4 regions of the Enterobacter sp. UNJFSC 003 genome follow, and region 1 is predicted to be linked to each of the others. Evidence: predicted binding sites of a transcription regulator. Region 1 holds the regulator's gene; each other region holds the start of a gene.
The links. The regulator Fur, encoded in region 1, represses iron uptake genes when iron is present. The targets are predictions, from matches to a motif close to ATAATAATGAGAACNACTATCAA.

Region 1 (5,298 bases):
ACGACATCTTTAGCGACAGGAGTGACAGGCTGTGAGGCGGCGGAAATTTTAAGCATACGCCGTAAAATGTCGGACGCGCTCTCCCCGATATGCCGCGTTTGGCTGGCAATAAACTGATAGAGTTCGTCATCAACTTCGATTGTTTTCATCTTAATCCAGTGCGATATCTTATCTGAATACAAGTCGTTGGGATTATAAGGTCAAATCCCAACAGCGGATAGCGTCAAGCCAGGTTGGCGGCAAAAGTCAGAATAAACTGGATCCTTGCAGCCGGGCGGCAGAATGGTCAACATGATACCCTAACCTGACATACGTAAAAAAAGAACTTTGCCATGAAATTGAATACCCGAGCGCAATCTGCGCAATCGCCGAACAATAATTCTCCCATCGTACTGGTTCACGGGCTTTTTGGCAGCCTTGATAACCTGGGCGTGCTGGCGCGGGATCTGGTTGCCGATCACGACATTGTGCAGGTCGATATGCGAAATCACGGTCTTTCCGTGCGTTCAGAGGAGATGACCTACGCGGCACTGGCGCAGGATCTGCGGGATACGCTGGATGCCAACGATCTCCAGAAAGTGACGCTTATCGGGCATTCAATGGGTGGCAAAGCGGTTATGGCCCTCACGGCCCTGGCGCCAGATCGGATCGATGGTCTGGTCGTCATCGACGTGGCGCCCGTGGATTACGACGTGCGTCGTCACGATGAAATTTTTGCCGCCATCAATGCGGTGACAGAGGCGGGAGTGTCCACCCGCCAGCAGGCTGCTGCAGTGATGCGCGAACATCTTGATGAAGAAGGCGTGGTGCAGTTTCTGCTGAAGTCGTTCGTCGACGGCCAATGGCGTTTTAACGTGCCGGTGCTTTGGGATCAATACAACAATATCGTTGGCTGGGACACCGTGCCGGCGTGGGTGCATCCGACCCTCTTTATTCGTGGCGGTAATTCACCTTACGTCACCGATGCCTACCGGGACACATTGCTTGCGCAGTTCCCGCAGGCGCGCGCCCATGTGGTTGCCGGTGCCGGGCACTGGGTTCACGCGGAAAAACCAGATGCTGTCCTGCGCGCTATCCGTCGCTATCTTTCTGATACGGCAAATTGATTAAAAAGAAAGCGACTGGAAGGCTGCGGGCTTCCAGTCGTTGGCGTGCCGATTTCGGTGATGTATGATGGCGCGCTTATCGCCCGGGCAATAGCAGGGCGGCTTGTTTCCCCCGAAGTCTCAGAATCATGGCCAAAGAACAAACGGACCGTACGACACTAGATCTGTTCGCGAATGAGCGTCGACCGGGACGACCGAAAACGAATCCGCTTTCGCGCGATGAACAGCTGCGTATTAATAAACGCAACCAGCTTAAACGCGATAAAACTCGTGGGCTTAAGCGTGTCGAACTGAAGCTGAATGCTGACGCCGTCGATGCGCTGAATGAACTGGCTGACGCGCGTAATATCAGCCGCAGCGAGCTGATTGAAGAGATGCTGATCGCCCAACTTGAACTGTTGCGCGGCAAGGCATAAGTCTGAAAATTCCCTTTATTTCCCATTTCATGTAGCACAGAGTGCAGTCCTGCGTGATAGCTGTTTCCGCAGGGTTGCCTGTTCTGCTATTATTGCCCTTATCCGTGGACAAATTGTGCCACCATACTATTAAGTTTCAAGAGGTTATTTTACTCATGGCAATCATCGGCATTTTCTTCGGCAGTGATACCGGCAATACCGAAAACATCGCAAAAAACATTCAAAAACAGCTCGGTAAAGACGTTGCCGATGTGCACGACATCGCCAAGAGCAGCAAAGAAGACCTCGAAGGTTATGACATCCTGCTGCTGGGCATTCCGACCTGGTACTACGGTGAAGCGCAGTGTGACTGGGACGATTTTTTCCCAACGCTGGAAGAAGTAGACTTTAACGGAAAGCTGGTTGCGCTGTTTGGCTGTGGCGATCAGGAAGACTACGCAGAATACTTCTGTGACGCGCTGGGTACCATCCGCGACATCATTGAGCCGCGCGGCGCGGCGATTGTCGGCCACTGGCCAACGGCAGGCTACCACTTTGAAGCCTCTAAAGGTCTGGCAGATGACGATCACTTTGTCGGCCTAGCGATTGACGAAGACCGCCAGCCAGAACTGACCGCGGAGCGTGTTGAAAAATGGGTTAAGCAGGTTCGTGAAGAGTTGAACCTGGACGATATCCTTAACGCCTGATAACCCTGCGGCGCAACTCCGGTTGCGCCCGTTGTCCAGGTGAAACCGATTAAATTAATTGCTACAAACTTTTAACTTTTCCGTTCAGACCTGTACAATATCCCCCAGGTAGAAAGTGGGAGCCATCGAATAAGTTTGTCGGTGAGACCACGTTTTTATAAGCATACTTTGCTTGAGACTTGCAGTTTTCATTTAGGCATGGCAGTTCTATAATGAGACGCATTATCCCAAGTGCATTTTCTGTCACTTCTTCTTTAGAAGTGAATCGTTTAGCAACAGGACAGATTCCGCATGACTGACAACAATACCGCATTAAAGAAGGCTGGCCTGAAAGTTACGCTTCCTCGGTTAAAAATCCTTGAAGTGCTTCAGGGTCCAGACAATCACCATGTCAGTGCGGAAGACCTTTATAAGCGTCTTATCGATATGGGTGAAGAAATTGGGCTGGCAACCGTTTATCGTGTGCTGAACCAGTTTGATGACGCAGGCATTGTTACCCGTCATAATTTTGAAGGCGGTAAATCTGTTTTCGAACTGACCCAACAGCACCACCACGATCATCTGATCTGCCTCGACTGCGGCAAGGTCATTGAATTTAGCGATGATTCTATTGAATCACGCCAGCGTGAAATCGCTGCTCGTCATGGTATCCGCCTGACCAACCACAGCCTGTACCTTTATGGTCACTGTACAGAAGGCGATTGCCGCGAAGATGACCATGCGCATGACGCAAAATAAGCTCGCTTTCATACTCTGAGCCAGCCGTAAGGTTGGCTTTTTTTTGCCAAAAAAAAGCCCGGCAGCGAATGCTTGCCGGGCATAGAAATCGCGAATTAATTGTTACTGCTGCGAATTTCCTGCCAGATCTTATCGCAACGCTTTGTCACTTCCTGATCGTTACCCGTTTTACGCGCCTGGATACAGGCCTGATAATCCATCACGCGAACATTTTCCTGCGTAGCAAACTGCTCATGCGCCTTCTCTTTCTTCAGCACATTGAGCACGCTCTGGCAGGCCTCGATTTTCTCTGGCGAACCTTCCGCTGTATTCATGCAAGCACTGTACGCCTCTTTCAGCCGCGTATCTTCTTTCGGCGCCTGAGGTTGAGTGCAGGCCACCAGCCCCGATGCCAGCAACGATACGATGACGATTTTTTTGATCATGTTGGTCTCCATCCCGGCGGGACACGCCCGCCGGAGCGTTCATCAGAAGATAGTGAATGGGGCGATAACCATGAATTTCACGTCACGTTCATCCTGAAAGATGTTGCCGTAACCGCCCGCGTAGCTCGGGATATCGGAATGGTTGTCGTACTGAGTGAAGTGCAGTTTGAACATGGTCCCCTTCGCGCGGCCATCCTGCAGGGTGTAGATTGCGTCCAGGCTGTATGCTGATTCTTTCAGACGATAGTTAGGATCGTAGTAGGCATCCGGTGTGGCCATATCGGCAGGCTTCGCGTCCCAGGCATAAGCATAAGATGCACCCACCGCCCAGCCAGGCAGATTCCAGTTTTTCAGGTCGTACATCGCGCCGAAGAAGACCGCTTTTTCGCCGTCGGCGTTGAAATCAGAACGGTTGTCCCACCAGATATCGAGACGACCGTTTGAAGAGGCATATGTTGGGGTCATACGCTGCAGGAAGTAGCCCTGCTGCCCTTCCGCCTTCACCCATGTCCCTTCCAGACGTAAATCAACCTGACCCACTTTGTAACCGAAGGTCAGCGCCTGCAGCCAAGCAGTACCATCATAAATATCGTTAACGGTGCCATTGCTGGCTTTATCCCGCGTGCCGTAGAACTGGTAACTGGTGCTTAACGGCCCCCCAACGATATCGAACTTGTAGCTCGCTTTCGCAAAATACTGATCGATATACCCTTCAGCCTGACCAAATGCGGCCTCTAGCACCAGATCGTTTTTGAAATCGTACTTCGCGCCCAGCGAGTGGAGATAATCTACTTTGTTTTTTTTATCGTTCTGATAGAACTTGTCCATCTCAATGTGCCACGGCGCTTTGTATTCGTTGGTCCACATATAGGAGAAGCTCAACGCACCGGCATCGCCATAGTCAAAGTTGGCACCGGCTTCCGCACCCTGATAAGTACCTGGCATAAAGCTCCAGTGCGGTGCTAACAGCGTCTGACCGGTTGGCTGGATATAGCCTCCACGCGCCCATACCGGACCATATTTGAATTTTGCCGCGGCCTTATACAAGCTGATACCGCTTTTATCACCGGACCAGTCTTCTTTATACGCTTTGTTACTTGAGGAGAAAGCAATTTCGTTCGGGTGAGCACTGTCGCCGTTTTCCGCCATTTCAATTGCCGTAAAGGCGGCAATATCCAGGCCAAACATATCCGCGGCATAGCCTGACTGGAAATCGAGGTTGGCGTTCCAGGTAGAGTGAGAAAGGTTGGTTTTATATTTGTTTTCAGTAACGTCTTTACGGTCACGTTCACGTTGCCAGTAATAAATACCGCCCGTGAGCGTGGAGTCATCGATAAAACCTGCGGCTTTTGCCTCATGTGTAACAACCAGACCCGACATTGCTGTCACACCGGCAATAGCCAGCGCCAGCGCACTACGTTTGCCACTGAACGTACGCATAGATTATTCCTCTTTGACGAATTAAAGCGCCTAAACGGCGAAAATATAAAAGACCTAATGGTCAGGGGTAGTTAGAAATACCCTCGAAATAACTACCGCCTTTAGGTTATTTTTCGCGACGCGAATTATCAATGCTTTTTAGTCGTGAGAAGTCAGGATTATGACGAAGTGCACATAATTAGTAGTGATTTGTAACATTTGCAGGAAAGCGAGTGCTGGCGGGGCATTACGATAAATATCAACAAATATAGCCAGAGTAAATGGCCTCTTTTGCTGCCATTTATATTTTGATAAATACACAAACTTTTTTCTGAAAAATAAGTAGCACGCCATTGACCTGAATTTCCGGCCTGCCCTATTCCTCTCATGCGTTAATAGCATGATCGTTAATAAAAAAAACGCCGCAATAAGCGGCGTTTGTCTCTCATTGACCAGAGCAGCGTTATTATTCGCCGATCTTAGCCCATGTATCGCGCAGACCTACGGT
Region 2 (5,298 bases), on a different contig from region 1:
ACATACTGACTATAACGACGGCTTCGTGCTGCCCTGCGCCATTGACTATCAAACCGTCATCAGCTGCGCAAAGCGCGATGATCGTAAAGTCCGCGTGATTGCCGCCGATTACGGCAACGAAACTGACGAATTTTCCCTTGATGCGCCGATTGTCACTCACGACAGCCAGCAGTGGGCCAACTATGTCCGCGGCGTGGTAAAGCATCTGCAGAAGCGTAATAAGAACGTCGGCGGTGCCGATTTGGTGATTAGCGGCAACGTACCGCAGGGGGCAGGCTTAAGCTCGTCGGCGTCCCTTGAAGTGGCGGTGGGTACCGTTTTCCAGCAGCTGTATCATTTGCCGCTGGACGGCGCGCAAATCGCGCTTAACGGTCAGGAAGCGGAAAACCAGTTCGTGGGCTGCAACTGCGGCATCATGGACCAGCTGATCTCCGCGCTCGGTAAAAAAGAGCATGCCCTGCTGATTGACTGCCGTACGCTGGGCACCAAAGCTGTTCCTCTGCCAAAAGGCGCGGCGGTGATTATCATCAACAGTAACTTCAAGCGTACGCTCGTGGGCAGCGAGTACAACACGCGCCGCGAGCAGTGCGAAACCGGCGCTCGTTTCTTCCAGCAACCGGCGCTTCGCGACGTCACGCTCGATGAATTTAACAACGTCGCCCACGAGCTGGATCCGGTAGTGGCGAAACGCGTTCGTCATGTGCTGACAGAGAACGCGCGTACCGTAGAAGCGGCTGCGGCTCTGGCAGAAGGTGACCTGCAACGGATGGGCGAGCTGATGGCGGAATCTCATGCGTCCATGCGCGACGACTTTGAAATCACCGTTCCGCACATTGACGCGCTGGTCGACATCGTCAAAGCGACCATCGGTGATAAAGGCGGTGTTCGTATGACGGGTGGAGGCTTTGGCGGCTGTATCGTCGCGCTGGTTCCTGAAGAGCTCGTCCCGGCCGTACAGGATGCGGTCGCGAAACAGTACGAAGCCAAAACCGGCATCAAAGAAACCTTCTATGTTTGTAAAGCGTCACAAGGAGCCGGACAGTGCTAAACGAAACGCCAACCCTTGCACCGGATGGTTTGCCGTATCGCCTGTTGACCCTGCGTAACAGCGCCGGGATGGTGGTTACGCTAATGGACTGGGGCGCAACGCTGCTTTCCGCACGTATCCCTATGCCTGACGGCAGCGTCCGTGAAACCCTGCTCGGTTGCGCGTCGCCTGAGCAATATGTTACTCAGGCCGCCTACCTGGGCGCGTCTGTAGGGCGTTATGCAAACCGCATCGCGAAAAGCCGTTTTGAACTCGACGGCGTCCGCTATTCCCTGCTTTCGAGCCAGGGTGAAAACCAGCTGCACGGTGGCCCGGAAGGGTTTGATAAACGTCGCTGGAAGATAGTTCAGCAAAATGACGTGGAAGTGCTTTTCTCGCTGGATTCGCGCGATGGCGATCAGGGGTTCCCAGGTAATCTTACCGCCACCGCTCGCTTTACGCTGACCGACGATAACCGCATTGCCATTGAATACCGTGCAACGGTCGATAAGCCGTGTCCGGTCAACCTGACCAACCACGCGTATTTCAACCTGGACGGTAATCTGTGCGACGTGCGTAATCACAAGCTTCAGATCCTCGCAGATGCGTATCTGCCGGTGGATGAAATGGGCATTCCTTATCAGGGGCTGAAATCCGTAAGCGGCAACAGCTTCGATTTTCGCGAGGCAAAAACCATCGCCCGGGATTTCCTGAGCGATGACGATCAGCGCAAGGTGAAAGGCTATGACCATGCGTTCCTTCTGCAAGCCAAAGGGGATGTCACGCAACCTGCCGCGAAGGTTTGGTCTGCGGATGAAAAGCTGCAGATGACGGTCTACACCACCGCCCCTGCCCTGCAGTTCTATTCAGGCAATTATCTTGGCGGCACGGCGGCTCGCGAACATGACGCGTACAGCGACTGGCAAGGTCTGGCGTTGGAAAGCGAATTCCTGCCTGACAGCCCTAACCATTCTGAATGGCCACAGCCGGACTGCGTGCTGCGCCCAGGTGAAGAGTACATTAGCGTGACGGAATATCATTTTATTCCTCGTTAACATCCAGCCCTCCTTTCGGAGGGTTTTTTCTCCTCGCCTTGCTGAAAATACCGCCGATCGCAGACAAAATCATAACCACGCATTCACATGCATCTTACACTCCGGGACTATTTTCGCTATGGTTAGGGTTAAGCGTTGCTGATGGCACGGCCACAGCAATATAATGAGAATTGTTATCATTCTAAAAATGCTTGAGGAGTAAGAGATGGCTATTACTAAGCTGGTTCTGGTGCGCCACGGCGAAAGTCAGTGGAACAACGAAAACCGCTTCACCGGTTGGTACGACGTTGATCTGTCCGAGAAAGGCGTAAGCGAAGCTAAAGCAGCAGGTAAACTGCTGAAGGATGAAGGCTTCAGCTTTGATTTTGCTTACACCTCTGTGCTGAAACGTGCCATCCACACTCTGTGGAACGTTCTGGACGAGCTGGATCAGGCCTGGTTACCGGTTGAGAAATCCTGGAAACTGAACGAGCGTCACTACGGTGCGCTGCAGGGTCTGAACAAAGCGGAAACCGCAGAAAAATACGGTGATGAGCAGGTTAAGCAATGGCGTCGCGGCTTCGCGGTCACCCCACCAGAACTGACTAAAGATGACGAACGTTATCCTGGCCACGATCCGCGTTACGCGAAACTGACCGAGGCAGAACTGCCGCAGACTGAAAGCCTGGCGCTGACCATCGATCGCGTTGTGCCTTACTGGAACGAAACCATTCTGCCACGCCTGAAAAGCGGTGAGCGCGTGATCGTCGCGGCTCACGGTAACTCCCTGCGTGCGCTGGTGAAATACCTGGACAACATGGGTGAAGACGAGATCCTTGAGCTGAACATCCCTACGGGCGTTCCGCTGGTTTATGAGTTTGACGAAAACTTCAAACCTATCAAACACTACTACCTGGGTAACGCTGATGAAATCGCGGCGAAAGCGGCGGCAGTAGCGAACCAGGGTAAAGCGAAATAATTTTCGCCAGCCATAAAAAAGCGTGGAACAATCCACGCTTTTTTTTATTACCTGATTCGGTCTTAACCGCGACGCGCTTTTACCGCATTCGCCAGCTGACGCAAGATCGTGTCAGTGTCTTCCCAGCCAATGCAGGCATCGGTAACGCTTTTACCGTAAACCAGCGGCTCGCTGCCTTCCAGATTCTGATTACCTTCAACCAGATGACTTTCGATCATCACACCGATTATCGCGTTTTCGCCGTTGGCAATCTGCTGACAGACATCGTCACCCACTTCCATCTGCTTTTTGAATTGCTTGCTGGAGTTGGCGTGGCTGAAGTCAATCATTACCTGCGGTGACAGACCCGCTTTTTCCAGGCCGGTTTTCACTTCTGCAACGTGTTTTGCACTGTAGTTTGGCTCTTTACCGCCGCGCAGAATGATATGGCAGTCGCCGTTACCGCTGGTGTTCACGATGGCAGAGTGACCCCATTTGGTCACGGACAAGAAGCAATGTGGTGCGCCCGCGGCATTGATAGCATCAATGGCCACCTTGATGGTGCCATCTGTACCGTTTTTAAATCCAACCGGGCATGAAAGGCCAGAGGCCAGCTCGCGGTGAACCTGAGATTCAGTGGTACGTGCGCCGATTGCGCCCCAGCTCATCAGGTCCGCCAGGTACTGTGGGGTGATCATGTCGAGGAACTCACCGGCAGCGGGCAGACCGCTGTCGTTGATCTCCAGCAGCAGTTTGCGCGCAATGCGCAGGCCGTCGTTGATCTGGAAGCTGTTATCCATGTGCGGATCGTTAATTAACCCTTTCCAGCCAACCGTCGTACGCGGTTTTTCAAAATAAACGCGCATCACAATTTCCAGCTCGCCTTGCAACTCTTCACGCAGGCTTAGCAGACGGGCCGCATACTCTTTCGCCGCCGCAGGATCGTGAATAGAGCACGGCCCAATCACCACCAGCAAACGATCGTCACTGCCTTTCAGGATCTTATGGATCGCTTTGCGGGCATGGGACACCGTATTTGCAGCATTTTCAGTGGCGGGGAATTTTTCAAGGAGCGCTACAGGAGGTAATAACTCATTGATCTCTTTAATGCGTAAATCGTCGTTCTGATAATTCATTTTCGTTCCAGCTCTGCCATATCTTTAGTAATGAATGCAATGCTTTCAATCTAACTTGTCGGCCTGGAAGTGTAAACGGGCTTTTACACTTCACGCAGATAATTCCTGGAATTAGCCTAAAAATCGCCACAAAATAGCGAAAAATGAGATCCACACTAAGCTTTTTAACTGTAACAACCATTTTTGTGTGATTAAACGCGATTCCATACTGACGCAAGTCCGTATGCTGGAATCTTTCGCCTTCTAATGAGATGCACTGTTGGAATGTTATCCAGCGTAACGATAAGAACAGGAGCAGCATGATGAAAATGACGAAACTGGCAACCCTCTTTCTGACGGCCACCCTGACTCTGGCAAGCGGCAGTGTCCTTGCTGCGCAGACGGGCACATCTGATAGCAACGGTGACGCAAATGCGGCCGCAGCCGCAGGCCAGGTCGCCCCGGATGCGAAACAGAACGTAGCCCCGAATAACGTTGATAATAACCAGATCAACAACGGAAGTACCAATACGGCTACAGGCAGCACGATGCTCCATCCGAACGGTACCGATTCTGGCACGATGAGTCATGACGGTATGACCACCGACGAGGTTCATAAAAACACGATGTGTAAAGACGGTCGTTGCCCGGATCCGAACGACAAAGTGGGTAGCGATGCCGATACCAAAACCGATGGCACCACCCAGTAAAGACTGTTGATATATTTAAAGGAGAGCTTATGCTCTCCTTTTTTATTTAAGCGCTTAAAAACGCTACACTAAAAATAATAACCTTTCAGGAAAGATGACATGGCGCACTCCCACCCCCATTCCCACGCTTCCGGCGATGACAACGCAAAACGGCTCATGCTGGCTTTCGGCGTTACGGCAACCTTTATGGTTATCGAGGTCATTGGCGGGATAGTGTCTGGCTCTCTGGCGCTTCTGGCAGACGCGGGGCATATGCTAACCGATGCCGCCGCCCTGCTTTTTGCCCTTCTGGCCGTTCAGTTCGCCCACCGCCCCCCCAATGCTCGCCACACGTTTGGCTGGCTCAGACTCACCACGCTTGCCGCGTTTGTTAACGCGATTGCGCTGGTGGTGATCACCATTCTTATCGTCTGGGAGGCCATTCAGCGCTTTAGACACCCGCAGCCCGTTGCCG
Region 3 (5,298 bases), on a different contig from region 1:
AACGGGGGGGACAGCGAGCTTGGCAACCAGCTGGTTCAGGAAGGCAGTGCATCCCCTGCGGATGTGTTTCTGACGGAGAACTCCCCGTCCATGGTATTGGTTGATAACGCGAAGCTCTTTGCGCCATTAGATGCCGATACGTTAAAGCAGGTCCCTGCAGAATATCGCCCGGCGCATGGCCGTTGGATCGGTATTGCCGCTCGCAGCACGGTGTTTGTGTATAACCCGGAAAAACTGAGCGAGCAGCAGCTGCCAACATCGCTGATGGATTTGGCAAAACCAGAGTGGAAAGGCCGCTGGGCGGCATCGCCGTCGGGGGCGGATTTCCAGGCGATCGTTAGCGCGATGCTGGCGCTGAAGGGCGAGAAAGCCACGCAGGAATGGCTTAACGCGATGAAAACTAACTTTGTCGCCTATAAAGGCAACAGCACGGTGATGAAAGCCGTCAACGCGGGGCAAATTGATGGCGGTGTGATTTATCACTACTACCGTTTTGTGGATCAATCCAAAACGGGTGAAAACAGCAAAAACACCAGACTTTACTACTTCAAACATCAGGATCCTGGTGCGTTTGTCAGCCTCTCCGGCGGCGGCGTCATGGCGTCCAGCAAACATAAAGAACAGGCTCAGGCGTTCATCAAATACATCACCAGCAAAGAAGGTCAGGAAAGCCTGCGGACGAACAACGCGTTTGAATATGCGGTGGGTGTGAACGCAGCCTCTAACCCGAAGCTGGTTCCGCTGAAAGATCTTGATGCGCCTAAGGTTGAACCCTCTACGCTCAATAGCAAAAAAGTCATTGAGATGATGACGCAAGCTGGTCTGCTGTGATCCTGAGAGTAAAGTGAACGCATATGTCTGGTTTAAGTCTCGATATCGGTCAAAACAGAGTGCGAAAGCCTGTTCGCAGGCGTCCTGCGCTGCCGATGGTTGCGTTAGCCGTGCTGTTCTCATTATTGGCGCTCCTGCCGTTGGGCTTTATCGTTGCGATTGGCATTGAGACGGGCTGGGAAACCATCCAGGCGCTGGTGTTTCGCCCACGTGTTGCTGAGCTGCTCAGCAACACGCTGTGGCTGACTGTCCTCACGGTTCCCCTGTGCATGGTGACAGGCGTGGCGATTGCCTGGCTGACGGAGCGAACCACGCTTGCCGGGCGGGGGATCTGGTCGGCGCTGGCGGTGGCTCCGCTGGCGATCCCTGCGTTTGTGCAAAGCTATGCCTGGGTTAGCGTCGTGCCCTCGCTGCACGGCCTTCCGGCTGGCGTGTTTCTCTCCGTGCTGGCCTATTACCCGTTTATTTATATGCCGGTTGCGGCAGTGCTTCGCCGTCTCGATCCCACGCTTGAAGATGTGGCCGCTTCGCTTGGCACGCCGCCCTGGCGGGTTTTCTTCCGCGTGGTGCTGCCACAGCTTAAGCTCGCCATCTGCGGCGGCGCGCTACTGGTGGCGCTGCACCTGCTGGCGGAATACGGTCTGTACGTGATGATCCGCTTTGATACCTTTACGACAGCAATTTATGATCAGTTCCAGTCGACGTTCAGCGGCCCGGCAGCCAATATGCTGGCGGGCGTGCTAGCCCTGTGTTGTTTGGTCATCCTGGTGCTGGAGGGCGTCACGCGCGGTAGGGCGCGCTATGCGCGTATAGGTGCCGGGGCCGCCCGTGAACAGAAACGTTGGCCGCTGAAGCCTGCTGCGGCAGCGCTGGGGCAGCTATCTTTCCTCACGCTGATCGTACTGGCGCTGGGCGTACCGCTGATTGTACTGTGTCGCTGGGTATGGCTTGGCGGCGTACAGAACTGGACGAGTCCTGAGCTCTGGCAGTCGCTGCGCCAGACGCTGATGCTCGGCGCGGGCGGGGCGTTGCTCACCACCGCCTGCGTGATCCCCATTGCATGGCTTGGGATCCGCTATCCACACCGTGTTTACCGCATGCTGGAAGGGTGTATCTATATCACCAGCTCACTCCCGGGAATTGTTACCGCCCTTGCGCTGGTGACGGTCACCATTCATTACGCTCGTCCTATTTACCAGACAGAAATCACGCTGTTCCTCGCCTATCTGCTGATGTTTATGCCTCGCGCGCTGATTAACCTGCGGGCGGGGATTGCGCAGGCACCGGTGGAGCTGGAAAACGTGGCGCGTAGTCTTGGCAGCATACCCGCGAAGGCACTCTGGAGCGTGACGATGAGGCTGGCTGCACCCGGTGCGGCGGCGGGCGCTGCGCTGGTTTTCCTTGGCGTCAGCAACGAACTGACCGCGACGCTGCTGCTCTCCCCGTTGGGAACGCGCACGCTCTCTACCGGCTTCTGGGCGCTGACCAGCGAGATCGACTATGTTGCGGCAGCGCCTTACGCCATGCTGATGATCCTGATTTCACTCCCGCTGACCGCCATTCTTTACATTCAGTCTAAAAAAATTGCAGGGCAATGACATGCTTGAGTTGACGTCCATTTCAAAATCGTTTTCCGATGCGCGAGTGCTCGATAATTTAAACCTGAGCGTTGCGCCGAGAAGCCGGACGGCCATTGTCGGACCGTCAGGGTCGGGCAAAACCACGCTGCTGCGTATTCTTGCGGGTTTTGAAACGCCGGATAGCGGGCGTATCAACATGCAGGGGCGAACCTTGTTCGATGAAAACAGTTTTGTCCCCGCGCATCAGCGCGGCATCGGCTTCGTCCCACAGGAAGGGGCATTGTTCCCGCACCTCAACGTGGCGGACAACATCGCCTGGGGGCTAGACGGAACCCGCCGCGAGAAGCAGCAGCGCGTTGCCGCGCTAATGGAGAGGGTCTCTCTGGACAAACAGCTCGCTACGCACTGGCCGCACGAGATTTCCGGTGGGCAGCAGCAGCGCGTGGCGCTTGCCCGCGCGCTGGCGCAAAGCCCTTCTTTGATGCTGCTCGACGAACCCTTCTCTGCGCTGGATACCGGCCTGCGCGCCATGACGCGCAAGGCGACCGCCGATCTTCTGGCCGACGCGGGCGTGGCCTCGATTCTTGTCACCCACGATCAACACGAAGCGCTGTCCTTTGCCACTCAGGTGGCCGTCATGCGCGCCGGGCGTTTTACGCAGGTTGGAACACCCTTCGAGGTTTACACGCAGCCGGTTGATGAAGAGACTGCGCTGTTTCTTGGCGATGCCGTGATCTTGCCCGCTCGGCTTGAGACGGGCTACGCGGTATGCGCGCTCGGGGAAGTGCGCACGGATAATCGTTTGGCGACAGGGCAGGGGAGAGTAATGATGCGCCCCGAACAGCTGCGCGTGACGCCATGCGCGCCCCATGAGAGCCCCGTGTCGATTATCGATGTGGATTTCACCGGACATTTGTCCACGCTCACGCTAGCGGTCGCCGGTCAAAAGGAGCCCATCGTCCTCAAAACCGTCAGCCAGTCAGGATGGAACCCGGGCGCGGCAGTACGAATTGATATCGCCGGTAACGCCCGCGTTTTATAGACGGGGCGGTGTTTCAACTATTCTTAATGTTCGTTAGTATTTTCAGTCAATGGATTGTTATAAAACAATTTTCCTGAGTTGATGGCATTTCCTGAGATTCTCGACCATGCTCAATATACCTCCTCAACATGAGTGAGGATTTTCGTAGTTGCTGATTAATCTCAAGGAAAAAAGGTTATGAAAAAGACGACTGCTATTTTGTTGGGAACCGCTTTTCTGTTTACCACCAATGCCTTTGCTGCTGAACTGCTGACAAAAACTGAATTCGAGAAAGTTGAATCACAGTATGAAAAAATCGGTACGGTGAACACGGCAAATGAAGTTTCTGTTTCTGATGCGAAAAAAGAGCTGATTGAGAAAGCTGACAAAGAAGGCGCTGATGTGCTGGTGCTCACTTCAGGTAACACCAACAATAAGATCCACGGCACCGCCGATATTTACAAGAAAAAATAATGTCATTTCAACCACCCCTAATCCGGGGTGGTTGTGCATCACGCTTTCCCGCCACGGCGTCTTCCCATCCTTCCGATCCGTTTAGTCCATATTGCTCAGCCTGAAATGCGCGGCTACCCTTGCCAATAAATGTATAATGCGTATAGTTCTCATTTGTATTGCATATAAAATCACTCTAAGGCCCGACGACGGGCCATGTTAGCGCGCACTTTTAATGAGTTAATTATGAATAACACCCTGATGCACAAAACGCTGCTGGCGCTCGCCATCGGCTCAGCGACACACGCCTTTGCGGCCGACGCGAAAAAAGAAGATACCCTTGTGGTCCAGGCCGCGCCTGCCAACGCTTTCAAGCCGGGTGGCGACCAGCTGGTGCCGGCCTTCCTCGACGGACAGGTCGCCAACGGCGGACGCATGGGGATGCTCGGCCAGCAAAATGCCATGGACGTGCCGTTTAACATCATCAGCTACACCTCAAAGCTGGTGGAAGATCAGCAGGCGAAAACCATTGCTGATGTGGTCGCGAATGATGCGGGCGTGCAGTTCGTTCAGGGTTACGGTAACAGCGCGGAAACCTTCCGTATTCGTGGCCTGAAGTTTGACGGCGACGACATGACCTTTGGCGGCTTGTCCGGCGTGCTGCCGCGGCAGGTCGTGGATGCGCAGATGGTCGATCGCATTGAGATCTTCAAAGGGGCAAACTCCCTGATGAACGGTGCGGCAAGCTCTGGCGTGGGCGGGATGATCAACCTTGAGCCAAAACACGCGGGCGCCATTCCGCAGGCGAAAATTGGTGTGGACTACACCTCCGATTCGCAGATTGGCACCACGCTGGATGCGGGCCGCCGTTTTGGCGACAACGACCAGTTTGGCGCACGCGTAAACCTGGTCCATCGCGAAGGGGAAACTGGCGTGCCTGACGATCGCCGCCGCACCACGCTGCTTTCCACCGGCCTCGACTACAGCGGCAACAACGTCCGTACCTCGCTGGATCTGGGCTATCAGAAGAAAACCTTCCACGGTAGCCCGACAAGCATCAACATTTCCGGCGTGGATTTTGTCCCTGAGCCGCCGAAAAACGATCGCAACTTCTCGCAGAAATGGGCCTACAGCAATATCGAAAATGAGTTCGGGATGTGGCGCAGCGAATATGACATCACCGATAGCTGGACCGCCTATACCGGCCTGGGCGCTCAGCACGCGCATGAAGAAGGGATCTACAGTTCGCCTAAGCTGGTAGACAAAAGCGGTAAGGCGACGGTCAGCCGCCTTGATACCAACCGCATTAGCGATTCCGTCAGCGGGATGGCGGGCATTCGCGGTAGCTTTGATACCGGCGTCGTGTCGCACAAGGTGAACGTGGGTTACTCCGCGATGACCAAAAACGAAAAG
Region 4 (5,298 bases), on a different contig from region 1:
CTGAATTCACGCCGAGAATGCCGGGGTCGGCGAGCGGGTTACGGGTCAGGGTTTGCATCAGCGCACCGGCAAGGCCCAGCGCGCCGCCCGCCAGCAGGCCGGCAAGGGTGCGGGGCAGACGCGCGTCAAGCACGATGATGCAGTCGGCGTTCTGACAGGTACCGGAGAGCGCATCGACAATAACGGACGCGGGCAGCGGCTTCGCGCCAACCAGCAGGCTGAGTGCAATCGCAAGGATCAACAGTAGCAATAAAACGGGCACGGCAACGGCGCGCACCGCAGAAGAGGAAAACGACATAGCAACATCCATGAATTGATAATGATAGTAATTATCGTTATCTATCTTATTTGGCTATGTTAGCATGTGCCGCCATGGAAATGGTAGATCGACACCTCAAGGCTTTGTCATGAATCAAAAATCCTGGCTGCTCAACCTCAGCCTGCTCAACACGCACCCGGCGTTTCGCGCCGTCTTTATCGCCCGTTTTATCTCCATTTTATCCCTCGGCCTGCTCGGCGTTGCCGTGCCGGTGCAAATCCAGACCATGACCCACTCCAGCTGGCTAGTGGGGCTTTCCGTCACCTTAACCGGTGGCGCGATGTTTATTGGCCTGATGGTGGGGGGCGTGCTGGCGGATCGGTACGAGCGTAAAAAGCTGATCCTGCTGGCACGCGGGACGTGCGGCGTCGGGTTTATTGGTTTGTGCCTGAACGCGATGCTGCCAGAACCGTCGCTGATTGCCATTTACGCGCTGGGATTGTGGGATGGTTTCTTTGCCTCGCTCGGCGTCACCGCGCTGCTGGCGGCCACGCCTGCGCTGGTCGGCCGAGAAAATTTGATGCAGGCGGGAGCCATTACCATGCTTACCGTGCGTCTGGGATCGGTGATTTCGCCGATGGTCGGCGGCCTGCTGCTGGCGACCGGCAACGTGGCGTGGAACTACGGCCTCGCGGCGGCGGGGACCTTTATCACTACCCTGACGCTGCTGCGCCTGCCGCAGCTGCCGCCCCCGCCGCAGCCGCGTGAACACCCTTTGAAGTCCCTTATGGCGGCGATCCGCTTTTTGTTCAGCAACTCGCTGATTGGCGGCATTGCGCTGCTCGGCGGTCTGCTGACCATGGCGAGCGCGGTGCGCGTGCTCTATCCCGCGCTGGCGGGCGAATGGCAGATGAGCGCCTCGGAGATTGGCGTGCTTTATGCCGCCATTCCGCTTGGCGCGGCCTGTGGCGCGCTGACCAGCGGCAACCTGGCGCAGAGCGCGCGTCCGGGTCTGATTATGCTGCTGGCGACGCTGGCCTCGTTTATTGCCATTGGGTCTTTTAGCCTGATGCCGGTATGGGCGCTGGGCGTCATTTGTCTGGTGATATTCGGCTGGCTGAGTGCCATCAGTTCTTTGCTGCAGTACACCCTGATTCAGACTCAAACGCCGGAAGGCATGCTGGGACGCATTAATGGCTTATGGACCGCGCAAAACGTGACGGGCGATGCGATAGGGGCGGCGATCCTCGGCGGACTGGGAGCGATCGTGACCCCGGTGGTCTCGGCGAGCAGCAGCGGGTTTGCGTTGGCCGCGGTTGGCGGGATTTTAGTGTTGGTGCTGGCGGAGTTGCGACGCTTCAGGCAAGAGATTACGTTGAACGACGGTGCGGCGTGACGCCCTCTCCCTTGCGGGAGAGGGCGAGAAATGCCTACTTAAACAACGTATTCAATCTGTCTAACACCCGCATCGCGCTGTAATAATCCAGGCGGAAGGTCTCTGTTCCCAGCGCCCAGACGCGTTTGTTCTGCACCGACGGCAAATGCGCCAGCAGCGGGTTGGCGTAAATCGCGTCGACATCCTTCTGGTCTCCGGCAAACAGGAATAAACCTTCTCCGTTCAGGCCTGTCGCCAGGTTTTCACCGCCTAACTGAATAATGTCGTGGCGTTTTCCCTGGCTTTTCGAGGTATGTAACCCGGGCGGCAGCTCTGCCAGCGTAAAGCCCAGCTGATGCAGCAGCTTGCCCTGGGCAGATTCCTTGGTCCACAGGTTGGCTGAATGCGCAGCGGCGGTGTAGACGATGGCATTTACCGGCTGCGGCGGCAGCGTCATTTGCTGTTTCACCTGCGCGAGCCGTTGATCAAATTCCGCGATACGTTCAGCGGCCTGTTTTTCCTGCCCGGTAATTGTCCCCAGCTGCGTCAGCAGCGCCTGCCAGCTTTTGTCGTCGTAATTGATGATAAGCGTCGGCGCGATGGCTGAGAGCTGATCGTACAGCGCCAGGGCAGAATCGCCGCCGGTGGCGCTAATCAAAATGAGATCGGGCATCTGAGCGGCAACCGCTTCGGCGCTCGGTTCACCTATGTACAGGCGTGCCAGCTTGCGCTGTTTTGCAATCTCTCCCCACTGACGTAAAAACCCCTGCGCGTCGGCCACGCGGTTGTTTGGCGTGGTGGCACCGCTGGCGACGACCGGCGCGTCAATCGCCAGCAGGGAGCCGGTCAAGGTCACGCTGGTGGAGACAATACGCGCGGGTTTGCTCTCCAGAGTCTGCACGCCACGGCTGTCGGTCACCTCACGCGGCCAGTCGGCGGCGATGGCTGAGGTAAGTCCTAAAACAAAAAGTCCTGTTAAAAGAAGAGCATTACGGCAAGTAGCAGGGAGTTTCACAAAGCAGCATCCTGTTTTTGTTAAAGTTAATGCTTCTCATTTTCATGATTGTGGGGCGAGATGCAAGCGTTAGTCACATAAGTTGTTTGCTCTGCGGTTGACACCGGCGCGTTGTAGGATTAGGTTAGCCGACGAAAATATAAATGATAATCATTATTGCTTCTTTTATCATTTTGAGGAGGATGAAATGGATACGTCCCTGGCTGAGGAAGTTCAGCACACCGCTACCACGCTGCAATCAGACAGCTTTTTCTTTATGTCGCCTTACCGCAGTTTTACCACGTCAGGCTGCTTTGCCCGCTTCTCTGAATCCGCCGTTGGCGGCGACGATCCGTCGGGTCATTTCCAGCAAAAATTAGCCCTGGCCTTTCAGAACGCGAAAGCCAGCGGAATTGCTCACCCGGTGATGGTGGGCGCAATCCCATTCGATACCCGCAAGCCGTCGTCCCTGTTTATTCCGCAACGCTGGCAGACCTTTTCCCGCCCCGCGCGCCAGAAGTCGGCTCGTTATGTCTCCGGCCTGCAGGCGCTGAACGTTGAAAAACGCACCGAGATACCGCAGCAGCCCGTCTTTGAAGAGATCGTCGCCCGCGCGGCGAAGCTTACCGCCACGCCGCAGGTGAACAAGGTCGTACTGTCGCGCCTGATTGATATCGCTACCGATAAAACCGTTGATAGCGGGGCCATGCTGGAGCGTCTGATTGCACAGAACCCGGCAAGCTTTAACTTCCACGTGCCGCTGGAAGACGGCGGCGTACTGCTTGGCGCAAGCCCGGAACTGCTGCTGCGCAAAGAGGGCGCGCACTTCAGCTCGCTGCCGCTGGCAGGCTCCGCGCGTCGTCAGCCGGACGATGTGCTGGATCGCGAGGCGGGCAATAAGCTGCTGGCGTCGGAAAAAGACCGCCACGAACACGACCTGGTTACCCAGGCGATGAAGGCCATTCTGGCGCCGCGTAGCCATCATCTCAGCATGCCGTCTTCCCCGCAGCTGATCACCACCCCAACGCTGTGGCATCTGGCGACGCCGGTGGAAGGTGAGGCGCGTGCGAACGAGAACGCGTTAACTCTGGCCTGTCTGCTGCATCCGACGCCTGCGCTGAGCGGTTTCCCGCATCAGGCGGCAAAACAGCTGATTGCCGAGCTGGAGCCGTTCGACCGCGAGCTGTTCGGCGGCATCGTCGGCTGGTGTGACAGCGAAGGTAACGGCGAGTGGGTAGTGACGATCCGCTGCGCGCGCCTGCATGAGAAGTCCGTTCGCCTGTTTGCCGGCGCGGGCATCGTGCCTGCCTCCTCCCCGGTAGGTGAGTGGCGTGAGACCGGCGTGAAACTCTCTACCATGCTCAACGTTTTTGGTTTGCACTAAGGAAGACTCATGACCATTCCCTTTACCCGCTGGCCTGAGGATTTTGCCCGGCGCTACCGTGAAAAAGGCTACTGGCAAGATCTGCCCCTGACCCACATCCTGACGGATCGTGCGGATAACGATGCGACGGCCATTATTGACGGCGACCGCCGCGTGACGTACCGCCAGTTCAATCAGGCGGTGAACAACCTGGCTTCCACACTGCAGGCGCTGGGTATGCATCGCGGTGAAACGGCGCTGGTTCAGCTTGGCAACGTAGCAGAGTTTTACATCACCTTCTTTGCGCTGCTGCAGGTTGGCGTGGCGCCGGTCAATGCGCTCTTCAGCCATCAGCGCAGCGAGCTGAACGCGTATGCCGCACAGATCACCCCCGTGCTGCTGATCGCCGATCGCGAGCATCCGCTGTTTGCGGGCGATGCGTTCCTGAATACGTTTGTCGATGAACACCGCTCGGTGCGCGCTGTGCTGCTGCGGGGCGATACGGGCGGACATGCTCTGGAAACGGCGATTGACCGCCCGGCGGATAATTTTATTCCGAATCCCACTCCCGCTGACGAAGTGGCATTTTTCCAGCTCTCCGGCGGCAGCACCGGCACGCCGAAGCTGATCCCGCGTACGCACAACGATTACGACTACAGCATTCGCCGCAGCAACGAAATTTGCGGCATTACCGCGAACACCCGTTACCTGAACGCGCTGCCCGCGGCGCATAACTACGCCATGAGTTCGCCGGGATCGCTGGGCATTTTTACTGCGGGCGGCTGCGTGGTGCTAGCCAGCGACCCAAGCGCCACGATTTGCTTCCCGCTGATTGAAAAACACCAGATTAACGTGACCTCGCTGGTGCCTCCAGCCGTCAGCCTGTGGCTGCAGGCAATATCTGAAGGTGCGGGTAATAAGCAGCTTCGCTCCCTGACGCTGCTGCAGGTGGGCGGCGCGCGCCTGTCCGCCACGCTTGCCGCGCGCATTCCGGCCGACATTGGCTGCCAGCTGCAGCAGGTGTTTGGCATGGCGGAAGGGCTGGTGAACTACACCGCGCTCGACGATACGCCGGAGCGCATCATCAATACCCAAGGTCGCCCGATGTGTCCGGATGATGAAGTGTGGGTGGCGGATGAAAACGGTCGTCCGCTGCCGCGCGGTGAAGTCGGGCGCCTGATGACGCGCGGGCCGTACACCTTCCGCGGCTATTTTAACAGCCCGGAACATAACGCCAGCGCCTTTGATGCTGACGGCTTTTACTGCTCCGGCGATCTGATCGCCATTGACGAGCAGGGCTATATCAC

Region 2: a site for Fur is predicted at 2,240-2,262, ahead of gpmA (2,3-diphosphoglycerate-dependent phosphoglycerate mutase). Genes of this name have one in related genera too.
Region 3: a site for Fur is predicted at 4,043-4,065, ahead of V5P19_RS10915 (TonB-dependent siderophore receptor). Genes of this name have one in related genera too.
Region 4: a site for Fur is predicted at 2,673-2,695, ahead of fepB (Fe2+-enterobactin ABC transporter substrate-binding protein). Genes of this name have one in related genera too.

Annotation. Positions count from the first base shown of each region.
Region 1 is NZ_JBAKHK010000017.1:46,978-52,275, forward strand. Features, by position in the region: gene seqA (replication initiation negative regulator SeqA) at 1-149, opposite strand, end outside; gene ybfF (esterase) at 333-1,106, shown strand; gene ybfE (LexA regulated protein) at 1,235-1,522, shown strand; gene fldA (flavodoxin FldA) at 1,678-2,208, shown strand; gene fur (ferric iron uptake transcriptional regulator) at 2,500-2,946, shown strand; gene chiQ (ChiQ/YbfN family lipoprotein) at 3,042-3,368, opposite strand; gene chiP (chitoporin) at 3,414-4,811, opposite strand; gene glnS (glutamine--tRNA ligase) at 5,257-5,298, opposite strand, start outside.
Region 2 is NZ_JBAKHK010000002.1:832,421-837,718, forward strand. Features, by position in the region: gene galK (galactokinase) at 1-1,048, shown strand, start outside; gene galM (galactose-1-epimerase) at 1,042-2,082, shown strand; gene gpmA (2,3-diphosphoglycerate-dependent phosphoglycerate mutase) at 2,288-3,040, shown strand; gene aroG (3-deoxy-7-phosphoheptulonate synthase AroG) at 3,103-4,155, opposite strand; gene V5P19_RS10080 (protein YbgS) at 4,458-4,844, shown strand; gene zitB (CDF family zinc transporter ZitB) at 4,944-5,298, shown strand, end outside.
Region 3 is NZ_JBAKHK010000003.1:162,267-167,564, reverse strand. Features, by position in the region: gene V5P19_RS10935 (iron ABC transporter substrate-binding protein) at 1-831, shown strand, start outside; gene V5P19_RS10930 (iron ABC transporter permease) at 855-2,429, shown strand; gene V5P19_RS10925 (ABC transporter ATP-binding protein) at 2,431-3,453, shown strand; gene yahO (DUF1471 family periplasmic protein YahO) at 3,631-3,906, shown strand; gene V5P19_RS10915 (TonB-dependent siderophore receptor) at 4,132-5,298, shown strand, end outside.
Region 4 is NZ_JBAKHK010000003.1:61,243-66,540, reverse strand. Features, by position in the region: gene fepD (Fe(3+)-siderophore ABC transporter permease) at 1-298, opposite strand, end outside; gene entS (enterobactin transporter EntS) at 408-1,655, shown strand; gene fepB (Fe2+-enterobactin ABC transporter substrate-binding protein) at 1,690-2,649, opposite strand; gene entC (isochorismate synthase EntC) at 2,837-4,012, shown strand; gene entE ((2,3-dihydroxybenzoyl)adenylate synthase EntE) at 4,022-5,298, shown strand, end outside.